Cellulophaga algicola DSM 14237: one gene and its partners. Each later gene encodes a partner of the first gene's protein in a complex. Links are inferred from orthologs where the notes say so. Each region holds a gene or a part of one and is shown on either strand. Other genes may lie near its edges.

The links.
Region 2: the proteins of accD (region 1) and accC are in contact, whole or in part, in a solved structure (PDB 8UXZ), measured with the Escherichia coli proteins. The link is inferred for Cellulophaga algicola DSM 14237 from one-to-one orthologs.
Region 3: the proteins of accD (region 1) and accB are in contact, whole or in part, in a solved structure (PDB 8UXZ), measured with the Escherichia coli proteins. The link is inferred for Cellulophaga algicola DSM 14237 from one-to-one orthologs.
Region 4: the proteins of accD (region 1) and CELAL_RS12655 are in contact, whole or in part, in a solved structure (PDB 8UXZ), measured with the Escherichia coli proteins. The link is inferred for Cellulophaga algicola DSM 14237 from one-to-one orthologs.

Annotation. Positions count from the first base shown.
Region 1 is NC_014934.1:2,556,626-2,559,516, reverse strand. What follows is about bases 1-2,812. They hold accD (acetyl-CoA carboxylase, carboxyltransferase subunit beta), read left to right. Parts: upstream 1-873; coding sequence 874-1,752; downstream 1,753-2,812. Other genes in these bases: CELAL_RS11140 (polyribonucleotide nucleotidyltransferase), read left to right, coding at 2,410-2,812; rpsO (30S ribosomal protein S15), read left to right, coding at 1,910-2,179; fbaA (class II fructose-bisphosphate aldolase), read left to right, coding at 1-821. Also shown: more of CELAL_RS11140, read left to right, coding at 2,813-2,891.
Region 2 is NC_014934.1:1,550,299-1,553,319, reverse strand. Bases 1-2,942 are described here. They hold accC (acetyl-CoA carboxylase biotin carboxylase subunit), read left to right. Parts: upstream 1-767; coding sequence 768-2,117; downstream 2,118-2,942. Other genes in these bases: CELAL_RS06635 (formylglycine-generating enzyme family protein), read right to left, coding at 2,190-2,894; accB (acetyl-CoA carboxylase biotin carboxyl carrier protein), read left to right, coding at 195-677; CELAL_RS06650 (beta-ketoacyl-ACP synthase III), read left to right, coding at 1-162. UniProt on the Escherichia coli protein: This protein is a component of the acetyl coenzyme A carboxylase complex; first, biotin carboxylase catalyzes the carboxylation of the carrier protein and then the transcarboxylase transfers the carboxyl group to form malonyl-CoA.
Region 3 is NC_014934.1:1,551,385-1,554,189, reverse strand. Bases 80-2,805 are described here. They hold accB (acetyl-CoA carboxylase biotin carboxyl carrier protein), read left to right. Parts: upstream 80-1,064; coding sequence 1,065-1,547; downstream 1,548-2,805. Other genes in these bases: accC (acetyl-CoA carboxylase biotin carboxylase subunit), read left to right, coding at 1,638-2,805; CELAL_RS06650 (beta-ketoacyl-ACP synthase III), read left to right, coding at 80-1,032. Outside these bases: more of CELAL_RS06650, read left to right, coding at 34-79. UniProt on the Escherichia coli protein: This protein is a component of the acetyl coenzyme A carboxylase complex; first, biotin carboxylase catalyzes the carboxylation of the carrier protein and then the transcarboxylase transfers the carboxyl group to form malonyl-CoA.
Region 4 is NC_014934.1:2,943,230-2,946,180, reverse strand. The notes cover bases 65-2,936. They hold CELAL_RS12655 (acetyl-CoA carboxylase carboxyltransferase subunit alpha), read right to left. Parts: upstream 2,042-2,936; coding sequence 1,088-2,041; downstream 65-1,087. Other genes in these bases: CELAL_RS12650 (DMT family transporter), read right to left, coding at 2,100-2,936; dnaB (replicative DNA helicase), read right to left, coding at 65-920. Also shown: more of dnaB, read right to left, coding at 1-64; more of CELAL_RS12650, read right to left, coding at 2,937-2,951. UniProt on the Escherichia coli protein: Component of the acetyl coenzyme A carboxylase (ACC) complex. First, biotin carboxylase catalyzes the carboxylation of biotin on its carrier protein (BCCP) and then the CO(2) group is transferred by the carboxyltransferase to acetyl-CoA to form malonyl-CoA.

The DNA of each region.
Region 1 (2,891 bases):
CTATCGCAGGAGCTAAACACATTCACCAATTAGCAGAAGCATATGGTGTTAGTGTAATCTTGCATACAGACCACTGTGCTAAGAAATTATTACCTTGGATAGATGGACTTTTAGATGCTAGTGAACAACATTATAAAGAAACTGGAAAATCTCTTTTCAGCTCTCATATGATTGATTTATCTGAAGAGCCTCTTGAAGAAAATATTGCAATCTGTAAAGAGTACCTTACTAGAATGGCAAAAATGGAGATGACTTTAGAGATTGAATTAGGTATTACTGGTGGTGAAGAAGATGGTGTTGATAATTCTGATGTTGACGATTCTAAATTATACACACAACCAGAAGAGGTGGCTTATGCTTATGAAGAACTATCAAAAGTAAGTCCTAGATTTACAATTGCCGCTGCATTTGGTAATGTTCATGGAGTTTACAAGCCAGGTAATGTTAAATTAACTCCGAAAATTTTAAAAAATTCTCAGGAATACATCACTGAAAAATATAACGTAGAACACAACCATATTGATTTTGTTTTTCATGGCGGATCTGGTTCTACAGTAGAAGAAATTAGAGAAGGAATTAGCTACGGAGTTATAAAAATGAATATTGATACTGATTTACAATATGCATTTTTAGAAGGTATTCGTAACTACATCCAAGACAAAAAAGAGTTCTTACAAGGTCAAATAGGAAACCCAAATGGTGCCGATGAGCCTAACAAGAAATTTTACGATCCAAGAGTATGGCTACGTGAAGGTGAAAAAACATTTGTTACACGTTTGAAAAAAGCTTTTGCTGATTTAAACAACGTAGATACGCTGTAATTTACAGCCTAACTAACTCAATAAAATAGCCGTTTAACTAAACATTCAATGTATGTCGTCTTGGTTTAAAAGAAAAGAAAAAGGAATACAAACTGCAACGGAGGAAAAAAAAGACACCCCAAAAGGGTTGTGGTACAAATCGCCTACAGGTAAAATTGTTGAAGCTGATGAATTAGCTAAAAACTTTTATGTAAGTCCAGAAGACGATTACCATGTTCGTATCGGAAGTAAAGAGTATTTCGAAATTTTATTTGATGACAATAAATTTAAAGAGATTGATGCTAAACTAACATCTAAAGATCCTTTAAAATTTGAAGACACTAAAAAATACGCAGACCGCTTAAAAGCTGCACAAGCAAAAACAGGTCTAACTGATGCTGTAAGAACTGCTATAGGCAAATCTTACGGTAAGGATATTGTAGTTTGCTGTATGGATTTTGCTTTTATCGGAGGCTCTATGGGAAGTGTTGTCGGAGAAAAAATTGCGCGTGGTATTGATTATGCAATCAAAAAGAAATTACCATTTGTAATGATTTCAAAGTCTGGTGGCGCACGTATGATGGAAGCTGCTCTTTCATTAATGCAATTAGCTAAAACATCTGCAAAACTAGCACAGTTAGCAGACGCAGGTTTACCGTATATTTCACTATGTACAGACCCAACAACTGGAGGAACTACTGCTTCGTATGCAATGCTTGGCGATATTAATATTTCTGAGCCAGGTGCATTAATAGGTTTTGCAGGACCAAGAGTTGTAAAGGAAGCTACAGGTAAAGAATTACCTGAAGGTTTTCAAACTGCCGAATTTGTAATGGAACATGGTTTCTTAGATTTTATCGTACACAGAAAAAACTTAAAAAAGAAGATTAATCTGTATATTGATTTAATTCAAAATATTCCTGTTCGTAAAGAAGAAATGAAATCGGCTTAAAAATAGGTTAGCTACATGATACTGATCAATTTAGAAAAAGAGGAAGATTTAAAATTTCTCTTTTATAGAATAAGATTATCATAAAATAATTATATCTTTGCAAACTGGTTGAAAAATTCAATCATATACATAAAAATCATTTAAACATAATATTGGAATGTATTTAACTAAAGAAGGAAAAGCTGAGCTTTTCAAAAAACACGGTGGCGAAGAAAAAAACACTGGATCTGCTGAAGGGCAAATTGCATTGTTTACGCACCGTATTGAGCACTTAAGTCAACACTTAAGAACTAACCGTAAAGATTACAACACGGAACGTTCTCTAGTAATGTTAGTAGGTAAAAGAAGAAGCTTATTAGATTATTTAATTAAGAAAGATATTGTAAGATATCGTGAAATAATTAAAGAATTAGGTATTAGAAAATAATTTTCGAAGGGGGAAAGCTTAGCTTCCCCCTTTTTTAATACATTAAATTAGTTTTTGATGTATCTTTACAAGAAGTCCTTAAATAATAATTTAAGGCAGCAGACAAAAAGCTTGCATATAGTTTTTCATTGGTCACACCACTACAACAGCACAACAACTGTCCGTCTTAATTAAAGACAAAAAAGATCAAAGTTTAACTAACTTGTTAAGACAAGTTGCAAATCAATTTTATGATTCCAAAAGTATTTAAAGAGGTTATTGACCTTGGGGACGGTAGAGAAATTTCTATCGAAACTGGAAAATTAGCAAAACAGGCACATGGTTCTGTTGTTGTTCAATCTGGAAACTGTATGTTATTATGTACTGTAGTTTCTAATTACAAACAAAGCGATGTGGACTTTCTTCCACTTACTGTAGACTACAGAGAGAAATTTGCAGCTGCAGGTCGTTACCCTGGTGGTTTCTTCAAAAGAGAAGCAAGACCAAGTGATGGTGAGGTATTAACAATGCGTTTAGTAGACCGTGTTTTACGTCCTTTATTCCCAAAAGATTACCACGCAGAGACACAAGTGATGATTCAGTTAATGTCTCATGATGAAAATGTTATGCCTGAAGCTATGGCTGGTTTAGCTGCTTCTGCTGCAATCCAATTATCAGATTTCCCTTTTGAATGTGCTATCTCTGAAGCTAGAGTTGCTCGTGTAAATGGAGA
Region 2 (3,021 bases), 1.0 Mb from region 1 along the record:
AATATTCAGAAGTATGGGAATACAACATCTGCAACTTTACCGCTTTTATTAAATGATTACGAAAAGCAATTAAAAAAAGGGGATAACTTGGTTTTTGCTGCTTTCGGAGGAGGATTCACTTGGGGATCTATCTATTTAAAATGGGCATATAACTCAAAATAACAATATCAACTATTATATTAAACTAGAATTCGATGGATATTAAAGAAATTCAAAGCTTGATTAAATTTGTAGCCAAATCAGGTGCTAGCGAAGTTAAATTAGAGATGGAAGACATCAAAATAACAATTCGCACAGGTGCAGCTGGTCATGAGCCAACTTCATATGTTCAGCAAATACCAATGGCACACAATCAAATGATGGCTGCAGCACCTGCACATGAGGAAGCTCCTTCAGTAGAAATTGCAGCAAAAGCAGAAGCTAATGAGGATGATAAATACATCACTATAAAGTCGCCAATTATTGGTACATTCTATAGAAAAGCTTCACCAGAAAAACCTGTTTTTGTTGAAGTCGGTAGTACTATAAACAAAGGAGATGTACTTTGTGTTATTGAAGCAATGAAATTATTCAATGATATTGAATCTGAGGTTTCGGGTAAGATTGTTAAAGTTTTAGTAGACGATTCTTCACCAGTGGAATTTGATCAACCATTATTTTTGGTAGATCCATCATAAGAAATTTTAGATACTTAAATTTTAAATGGTTGTCTTCAACCATTTAAAATCCATTTAAAATTTAGGATTCAACATTTAAAATTTCAAAAGATGTTTAAAAAAATATTAATTGCAAATAGAGGAGAAATTGCACTGCGTATTATCAGGACCTGCCGTGAGATGGGAATTAAAACTGTTGCAGTTTATTCTAAGGCCGATGAAGAAAGTCTGCATGTACGTTTTGCAGATGAAGCAGTATGTATTGGTCCAGCTCCTAGTAGTGAGTCTTATTTAAAAATACCAAATATTATAGCAGCAGCAGAAATTACAAATGCTGATGCTATTCACCCAGGATACGGGTTTTTATCTGAAAATTCTAAATTTTCAAGAATTTGTGCAGAACACGATATTAAGTTTATTGGTGCCTCTGGGGACCAAATAGATAAAATGGGTGATAAAGCTACTGCAAAAATAACAATGAAAGAAGCTGGCGTACCTTGTGTGCCTGGTTCTGATGGGTTGTTAAAAGATGTTGCAGATGCCAAAAAGATTGCTAAAAAAATGGGATATCCCGTTATGATAAAAGCAACTGCTGGTGGTGGTGGAAAAGGAATGCGTGCTGTTTGGAGTGAAGATAAATTAGAAGATCTTTACAATAGTGCTGTTCAAGAAGCTAAAGCGGCATTTGGTAATGGCGGTATGTACATGGAAAAGCTTATTGAAGAGCCACGACATATTGAAATTCAAATTGTTGGGGATCAATACGGTAAAGCATGTCACTTGTCAGAAAGAGATTGCTCTATTCAAAGACGTCATCAAAAGCTTACCGAAGAAACTCCTTCTCCTTTCATGACCGATAAGTTACGAGATGAAATGGGTGCAGCTGCAGTAAAAGCAGCTGAGTTTATAAAATATGAAGGTGCAGGTACGATAGAATTTTTGGTAGATAAACACCGTAACTTCTATTTTATGGAGATGAATACACGTATTCAAGTAGAGCACCCTATAACAGAACAAGTAATAGATTACGATCTTATTCGTGAGCAAATTCTTGTAGCTGCTGGTGTTCCAATCTCTGGTAAAAACTATTTACCTAAGTTACATTCTATTGAATGTAGAATTAATGCAGAAGATCCTTATCATGATTTTCGCCCTTCACCAGGAAAAATAACAACCTTACATACTCCTGGAGGTCACGGTATTCGTTTAGATACGCATGTATATAGTGGCTATACTATACCTTCAAATTATGATTCTATGATCGCTAAATTAATAACCACAGCTCAAACAAGAGAAGAGGCTATTAATAAAATGAAGCGTGCTTTAGATGAATTTGTAATAGAAGGTGTAAAAACAACAATCCCTTTTCATAGACAATTGATGGATCATCCAGATTATTTGGCAGGAAATTATACCACCAAATTTATGGAAGATTTTAAAATGGATCCTCCTAAGGAATAAATAGTATAAAAAACTCCGGCATATAGCCGGAGTTTTTGTTTTGTAGGTATTTTAAAAGTTCAAGCGATAATTTTATTCTTTATTTCTACAGATTCTAAAACCTTGATCCATAGCTCTTCTTTTGGCTTCATTATACCCTCTGTGAGCTACTTTAGCATAATCATCTATGTTGATCCATCCGCCACCTCTTTGAGTTCGGTATGTTCCCTTAGAAATATGTTCTGTTACATGCCACTCTTCACACCATTCCATAACGTTGCCAGTCATATCATAAAAACCCAGTTCATTAGGTTTTTTTAAACCCACAGGTTTCGTGGAGCAGTGATTGCGTTGCATGCTTCGGTAGTTCCAGTTTCCAGAAAGAATAGTATCACCTGTATCTTTCCAAGTCCACGCAACACTGTTAATCTCATTACTACCGCTAAATGTAAAACTTTTGCTTAGCTGCCCACCTCCAGCAGCATATTCCCATTCTACCTCTGTTGGCAATCTGTACCCATTTGCTTTTTTATTGATACGAATATCTCCATCTAAAGTATCTTTGGTAGTATCAATAGCATAATAAGGAAGCAAGCCTTCTTTGTTACTTCGTTTATTGCAATAGGTGATACATTCATACCAAGTAACCATTTCAACAGGTAAATTGTCACCTATAGTGTTAGAAGGGTTAATGGGCATAATTTCGTTCCATTCCTTTTGCGTAACTTCAAACTTACCCATATAAAAGTCAAGAACTTTACCTTTAATTCCATACAATTGTGAATTCTTATTTTTCATTATTCCTCCTTTTACAAAAATAAAATTAGCAGAAGTAAGAGGTTCTGCCTTCTTTTCTACGCAGGAGCTATGTAAGAGAAGGGTTAGAACAAATAAGAAGTATACTGTAGATTTTTTCATTTAAAAA
Region 3 (2,805 bases), 1.0 Mb from region 1 along the record:
TTTTTGAAGATTTAAGCACAAAAATGTTTCTAAATGACTAAAATATCAGCGGCCATCACGGCAGTAGGGGCTTATGTTCCTGAGTTCGTAATGACGAATAAAATGTTGGAGGACCTAGTAGATACTAATGATGAATGGATCACTACTAGAACAGGTATTAAAGAGAGAAGAATACTTAAAGAAGAAGGAGCCGGTACGTCATATATGGCGATTAAGGCTGCAGAAGAATTAATAAAGAAAAGGGGTATTGACCCTAAAGAAATAGATTTAGTATTAGTGGGTACAGCTACTCCAGATACTTTAGTGGCTTCAACAGCTGCATTTGTTGCTTCAGAAATAGGAGCAACGAACGCTTTTGCATTTGATTTGCTAGCGGCATGTTCTAGCTTCTTATTTGGGATGTCTACTGCAGCAGGTTTTATAGAATCAGGAAAGTATAAAAAAGTACTTTTGATAGGGGCAGATAAAATGTCTTCTATCATAGATTATGAAGATAGGACTACTTGTATTATTTTTGGAGATGGTGCAGGAGCTGCACTTTTTGAACCTAATGAAGAAGGTTTAGGAATGCAAGATGAATATTTGCGTTCTGATGGAAATGGTAGGTCTTATTTAAGTATGAATGGAGGAGGTTCTGTAATGCCAGCCACAGAAGAATCTGTAAAGAACAGACAACATTATATTTTTCAAGAAGGTAAAACAGTATTTAAATTTGCGGTGTCTAATATGGCAGAAGCAGCAGCTCAAATCATGGAACGTAATTCATTAACACATGATGATGTTGATTGGTTGGTGCCACACCAAGCCAATAAACGTATTATTGATGCTACAGCTAATAGAATGGGCTTAGATCATGATAGAGTAATGATGAATATTCAGAAGTATGGGAATACAACATCTGCAACTTTACCGCTTTTATTAAATGATTACGAAAAGCAATTAAAAAAAGGGGATAACTTGGTTTTTGCTGCTTTCGGAGGAGGATTCACTTGGGGATCTATCTATTTAAAATGGGCATATAACTCAAAATAACAATATCAACTATTATATTAAACTAGAATTCGATGGATATTAAAGAAATTCAAAGCTTGATTAAATTTGTAGCCAAATCAGGTGCTAGCGAAGTTAAATTAGAGATGGAAGACATCAAAATAACAATTCGCACAGGTGCAGCTGGTCATGAGCCAACTTCATATGTTCAGCAAATACCAATGGCACACAATCAAATGATGGCTGCAGCACCTGCACATGAGGAAGCTCCTTCAGTAGAAATTGCAGCAAAAGCAGAAGCTAATGAGGATGATAAATACATCACTATAAAGTCGCCAATTATTGGTACATTCTATAGAAAAGCTTCACCAGAAAAACCTGTTTTTGTTGAAGTCGGTAGTACTATAAACAAAGGAGATGTACTTTGTGTTATTGAAGCAATGAAATTATTCAATGATATTGAATCTGAGGTTTCGGGTAAGATTGTTAAAGTTTTAGTAGACGATTCTTCACCAGTGGAATTTGATCAACCATTATTTTTGGTAGATCCATCATAAGAAATTTTAGATACTTAAATTTTAAATGGTTGTCTTCAACCATTTAAAATCCATTTAAAATTTAGGATTCAACATTTAAAATTTCAAAAGATGTTTAAAAAAATATTAATTGCAAATAGAGGAGAAATTGCACTGCGTATTATCAGGACCTGCCGTGAGATGGGAATTAAAACTGTTGCAGTTTATTCTAAGGCCGATGAAGAAAGTCTGCATGTACGTTTTGCAGATGAAGCAGTATGTATTGGTCCAGCTCCTAGTAGTGAGTCTTATTTAAAAATACCAAATATTATAGCAGCAGCAGAAATTACAAATGCTGATGCTATTCACCCAGGATACGGGTTTTTATCTGAAAATTCTAAATTTTCAAGAATTTGTGCAGAACACGATATTAAGTTTATTGGTGCCTCTGGGGACCAAATAGATAAAATGGGTGATAAAGCTACTGCAAAAATAACAATGAAAGAAGCTGGCGTACCTTGTGTGCCTGGTTCTGATGGGTTGTTAAAAGATGTTGCAGATGCCAAAAAGATTGCTAAAAAAATGGGATATCCCGTTATGATAAAAGCAACTGCTGGTGGTGGTGGAAAAGGAATGCGTGCTGTTTGGAGTGAAGATAAATTAGAAGATCTTTACAATAGTGCTGTTCAAGAAGCTAAAGCGGCATTTGGTAATGGCGGTATGTACATGGAAAAGCTTATTGAAGAGCCACGACATATTGAAATTCAAATTGTTGGGGATCAATACGGTAAAGCATGTCACTTGTCAGAAAGAGATTGCTCTATTCAAAGACGTCATCAAAAGCTTACCGAAGAAACTCCTTCTCCTTTCATGACCGATAAGTTACGAGATGAAATGGGTGCAGCTGCAGTAAAAGCAGCTGAGTTTATAAAATATGAAGGTGCAGGTACGATAGAATTTTTGGTAGATAAACACCGTAACTTCTATTTTATGGAGATGAATACACGTATTCAAGTAGAGCACCCTATAACAGAACAAGTAATAGATTACGATCTTATTCGTGAGCAAATTCTTGTAGCTGCTGGTGTTCCAATCTCTGGTAAAAACTATTTACCTAAGTTACATTCTATTGAATGTAGAATTAATGCAGAAGATCCTTATCATGATTTTCGCCCTTCACCAGGAAAAATAACAACCTTACATACTCCTGGAGGTCACGGTATTCGTTTAGATACGCATGTATATAGTGGCTATACTATACCTTCAAATTATGATTCTATGATCGCTAAATTAATAACCA
Region 4 (2,951 bases), 390 kb from region 1 along the record:
TCATCAATAAACAAAGGTGCTTTTTCTAATGTTTTCACCTTCACATTTAATTGCTCCCATTCATGCTTCTCTAATTTACCGGTACGTAATTTTTCTGATGACAAACCTGTCTCAGAAGAAATTAAACGGGTAATTAATTGTACAGAAGACATCTCCAGAGAGAAGAAAGCTACAGGGATATTAGAGTTGACCGCCATGTTTCTTGCCATAGACAGGGTCAAAGCTGTTTTACCCATACCAGGACGTGCTGCGATAATAATTAAATCACTCGGCTGCCATCCAGAAGTTAGCTTATCTACTTTATCAAAGCCAGAAGGTACACCACTTAGCCCTTCTTTATTGGCAATTTCTTCAATTCTCTTTTTAGCCTGAATTACTAAATTCTGAGCAGTTTCTGCAGATCGTTTTAAATTTCCTTGAGTAACATCATACAATTTAGATTCTGCCGTATCTAATAAATCAAATACATCTGTTGCTTCATCATAAGCAGCTTGAATAATTTCATTTGAAATTTTGATTAGACTACGCTGAATATATTTTTGTAAAATGATACGAGCATGAAACTCAATATGGGCAGATGAAGCCACTTTTTGAGTCAATTTTATCAAATAAAAATCTCCTCCTGCAGCTTCTAATTTTCCATCCTTCTTTAATTGCGAAGAAACGGTTAATAAATCGACTGGTTCTGAGGTTTCAAACAACTTAAAGATCGCTTCATAGATAAATCTATGGGCATCTTTATAAAAAACTTCTGGGTGAAGAATATCAATAACCTCATCGATACCTTTCTTATCTATCATCATTGCCCCTATCACAACCTCCTCTAAATCAATTGCTTGAGGCGGAATTTTCCCACGCTCTAAGCTAATTAAATTAGACTTGTCTATTTTGTGACCTACTATCGGACTCGGTTTCTCCATAATTACGAAAGTATGTAATTAACCTTAGGTTAACTTTAAAATTGGATATTGGATGTCAACAGTTCATTAACAATTTACCTGTTAATAAGTTACGTTTTTGTGTTGACAACAAAAAAAATCTGAAGAATTATTTCTTCAGATTTTATAATTGTATGATAAATTAGGAATTAACCGTTAAATACCCCCATGTTGGCGTACTTGTCCATTCTCTTATTTACTAAATCTTTTGGTGATAACTTTTTAAGCTCTTCAAAATGTGTTAAAATTTTGTTTTTTACAATTTCAAAAGTTTTATCTCTGTAACTATGAGCGCCGCCTACTGGTTCTCTTACAATTTCATCAATAATTTTCAACTTTTTCATATCTGTAGCAGTAAGTTTAAGAGCTTCTGCTGCAATTTCTTTATATTCCCAGCTTCTCCATAAAATAGAAGAGCAAGATTCTGGAGAAATTACAGAATACCATGTATTCTCTAACATTAAAACTTTATCTCCTACGCCAATCCCTAAAGCTCCACCAGAGGCACCTTCACCAATTATCACAACAATGATAGGTACTTTTAAGCGTGTCATTTCAAGAATATTACGTGCAATTGCTTCTCCTTGACCACGTTCTTCTGCTTCAATACCTGGGTATGCACCTGGAGTATCAATAAAACATACTACAGGAACATTAAATTTCTCTGCAGATTTCATCAATCGCAGGGCTTTACGGTATCCTTCAGGATTCGCCATACCAAAATTTCGGTATTGACGTGTTTTAGTATTATATCCCTTTTGCTGTCCTACGAACATGAAGCTTTGATCGCCAATTTTTCCAAGACCACCAATCATTGCCTTATCATCTTTTACATTACGATCCCCATGAAGTTCTAAAAAAGTTTCTCCACAGATGGCGTTAATATAATCAAGTGTATAGGGTCTGTTTGGGTGCCTAGACAACTGTACGCGCTGCCAAGCGGTTAAGTTTTTATATATATCCTTACGGGTTTCAAGAAGCTTTTTTTCTATTTGTTTGCAGGTCTCTGTAACATCTACATCACTCTCTTCACCAATAATCATGCACTTATCTAATTGTTCTTCTAGTTCCTTTATGGGAAGTTCAAAATCTAAATATTCCATGAGTATTTCCTGTTTAAATTATAATAGTTGACAAATATAAAACATTAAATAGGTCTGCCTAACTCCTATTTCGTTTTTTTAATTTTCCTTTATTTTTTATTAATCCGTTTGCGACTACTGTGCTCAAAATCAGTAATGCTCCAAAATAAAATAGCGGATTCATTTTTTCACTCTCCCCTAAAAAGACAAAGGCAAGCAGAATTCCATATACAGGCTCTAGGTTTACGGTAAGCATTACGGTATAAGGCGTTAGCACTTTCATAACACGCACAGATGCTATGAATGCATATGCGGTACATATAGAGGCTAGAATAAAAAGGTAGATCCAATCATTCTTAGATACTTGAAAAAAACTGGCATCAAAATCGCCACGAATTGCTAAATAAACCGTAATAAACAAGACTCCTGCCCCAAGTTCATAAAAAGAGATAACACTAGGCCTATGCGACTGAATGAGTTTGCCATTTGCAATAGAAAAGATAGCTGCTAATAATGCAGAGATTAAGGCTAAAACAATTCCTTCAATATATTCTGTTTCTACATTAAAAATAATGTACAACCCAATCACGACCACAATACCAAAAACAATCTCATACCAGATCATTTTCCGCTTGTATATAAAAGGCTCGATGATTGCTGTGAATAGTGCTCCGGTAGATAAGGTGGCTAAAGCAATAGAAACATTAGAGACCTTTATCGCCTTAAAAAATGTAAGCCAATGCAGTGCTATTATTATCCCAACAACAGCCATTTTAGCAATCTGTTTTGGTGCAATCTTTAATGAAAACTTGTTTATAGCAATAAATACAGCGATTAGCAGTACTGCTATGCCCATTCGATACCATACCAGCGGTAAAGCATCAATAGTTATCAGCTTTCCTAAGACCGCTGTAAATCCCCAAATAAAAAT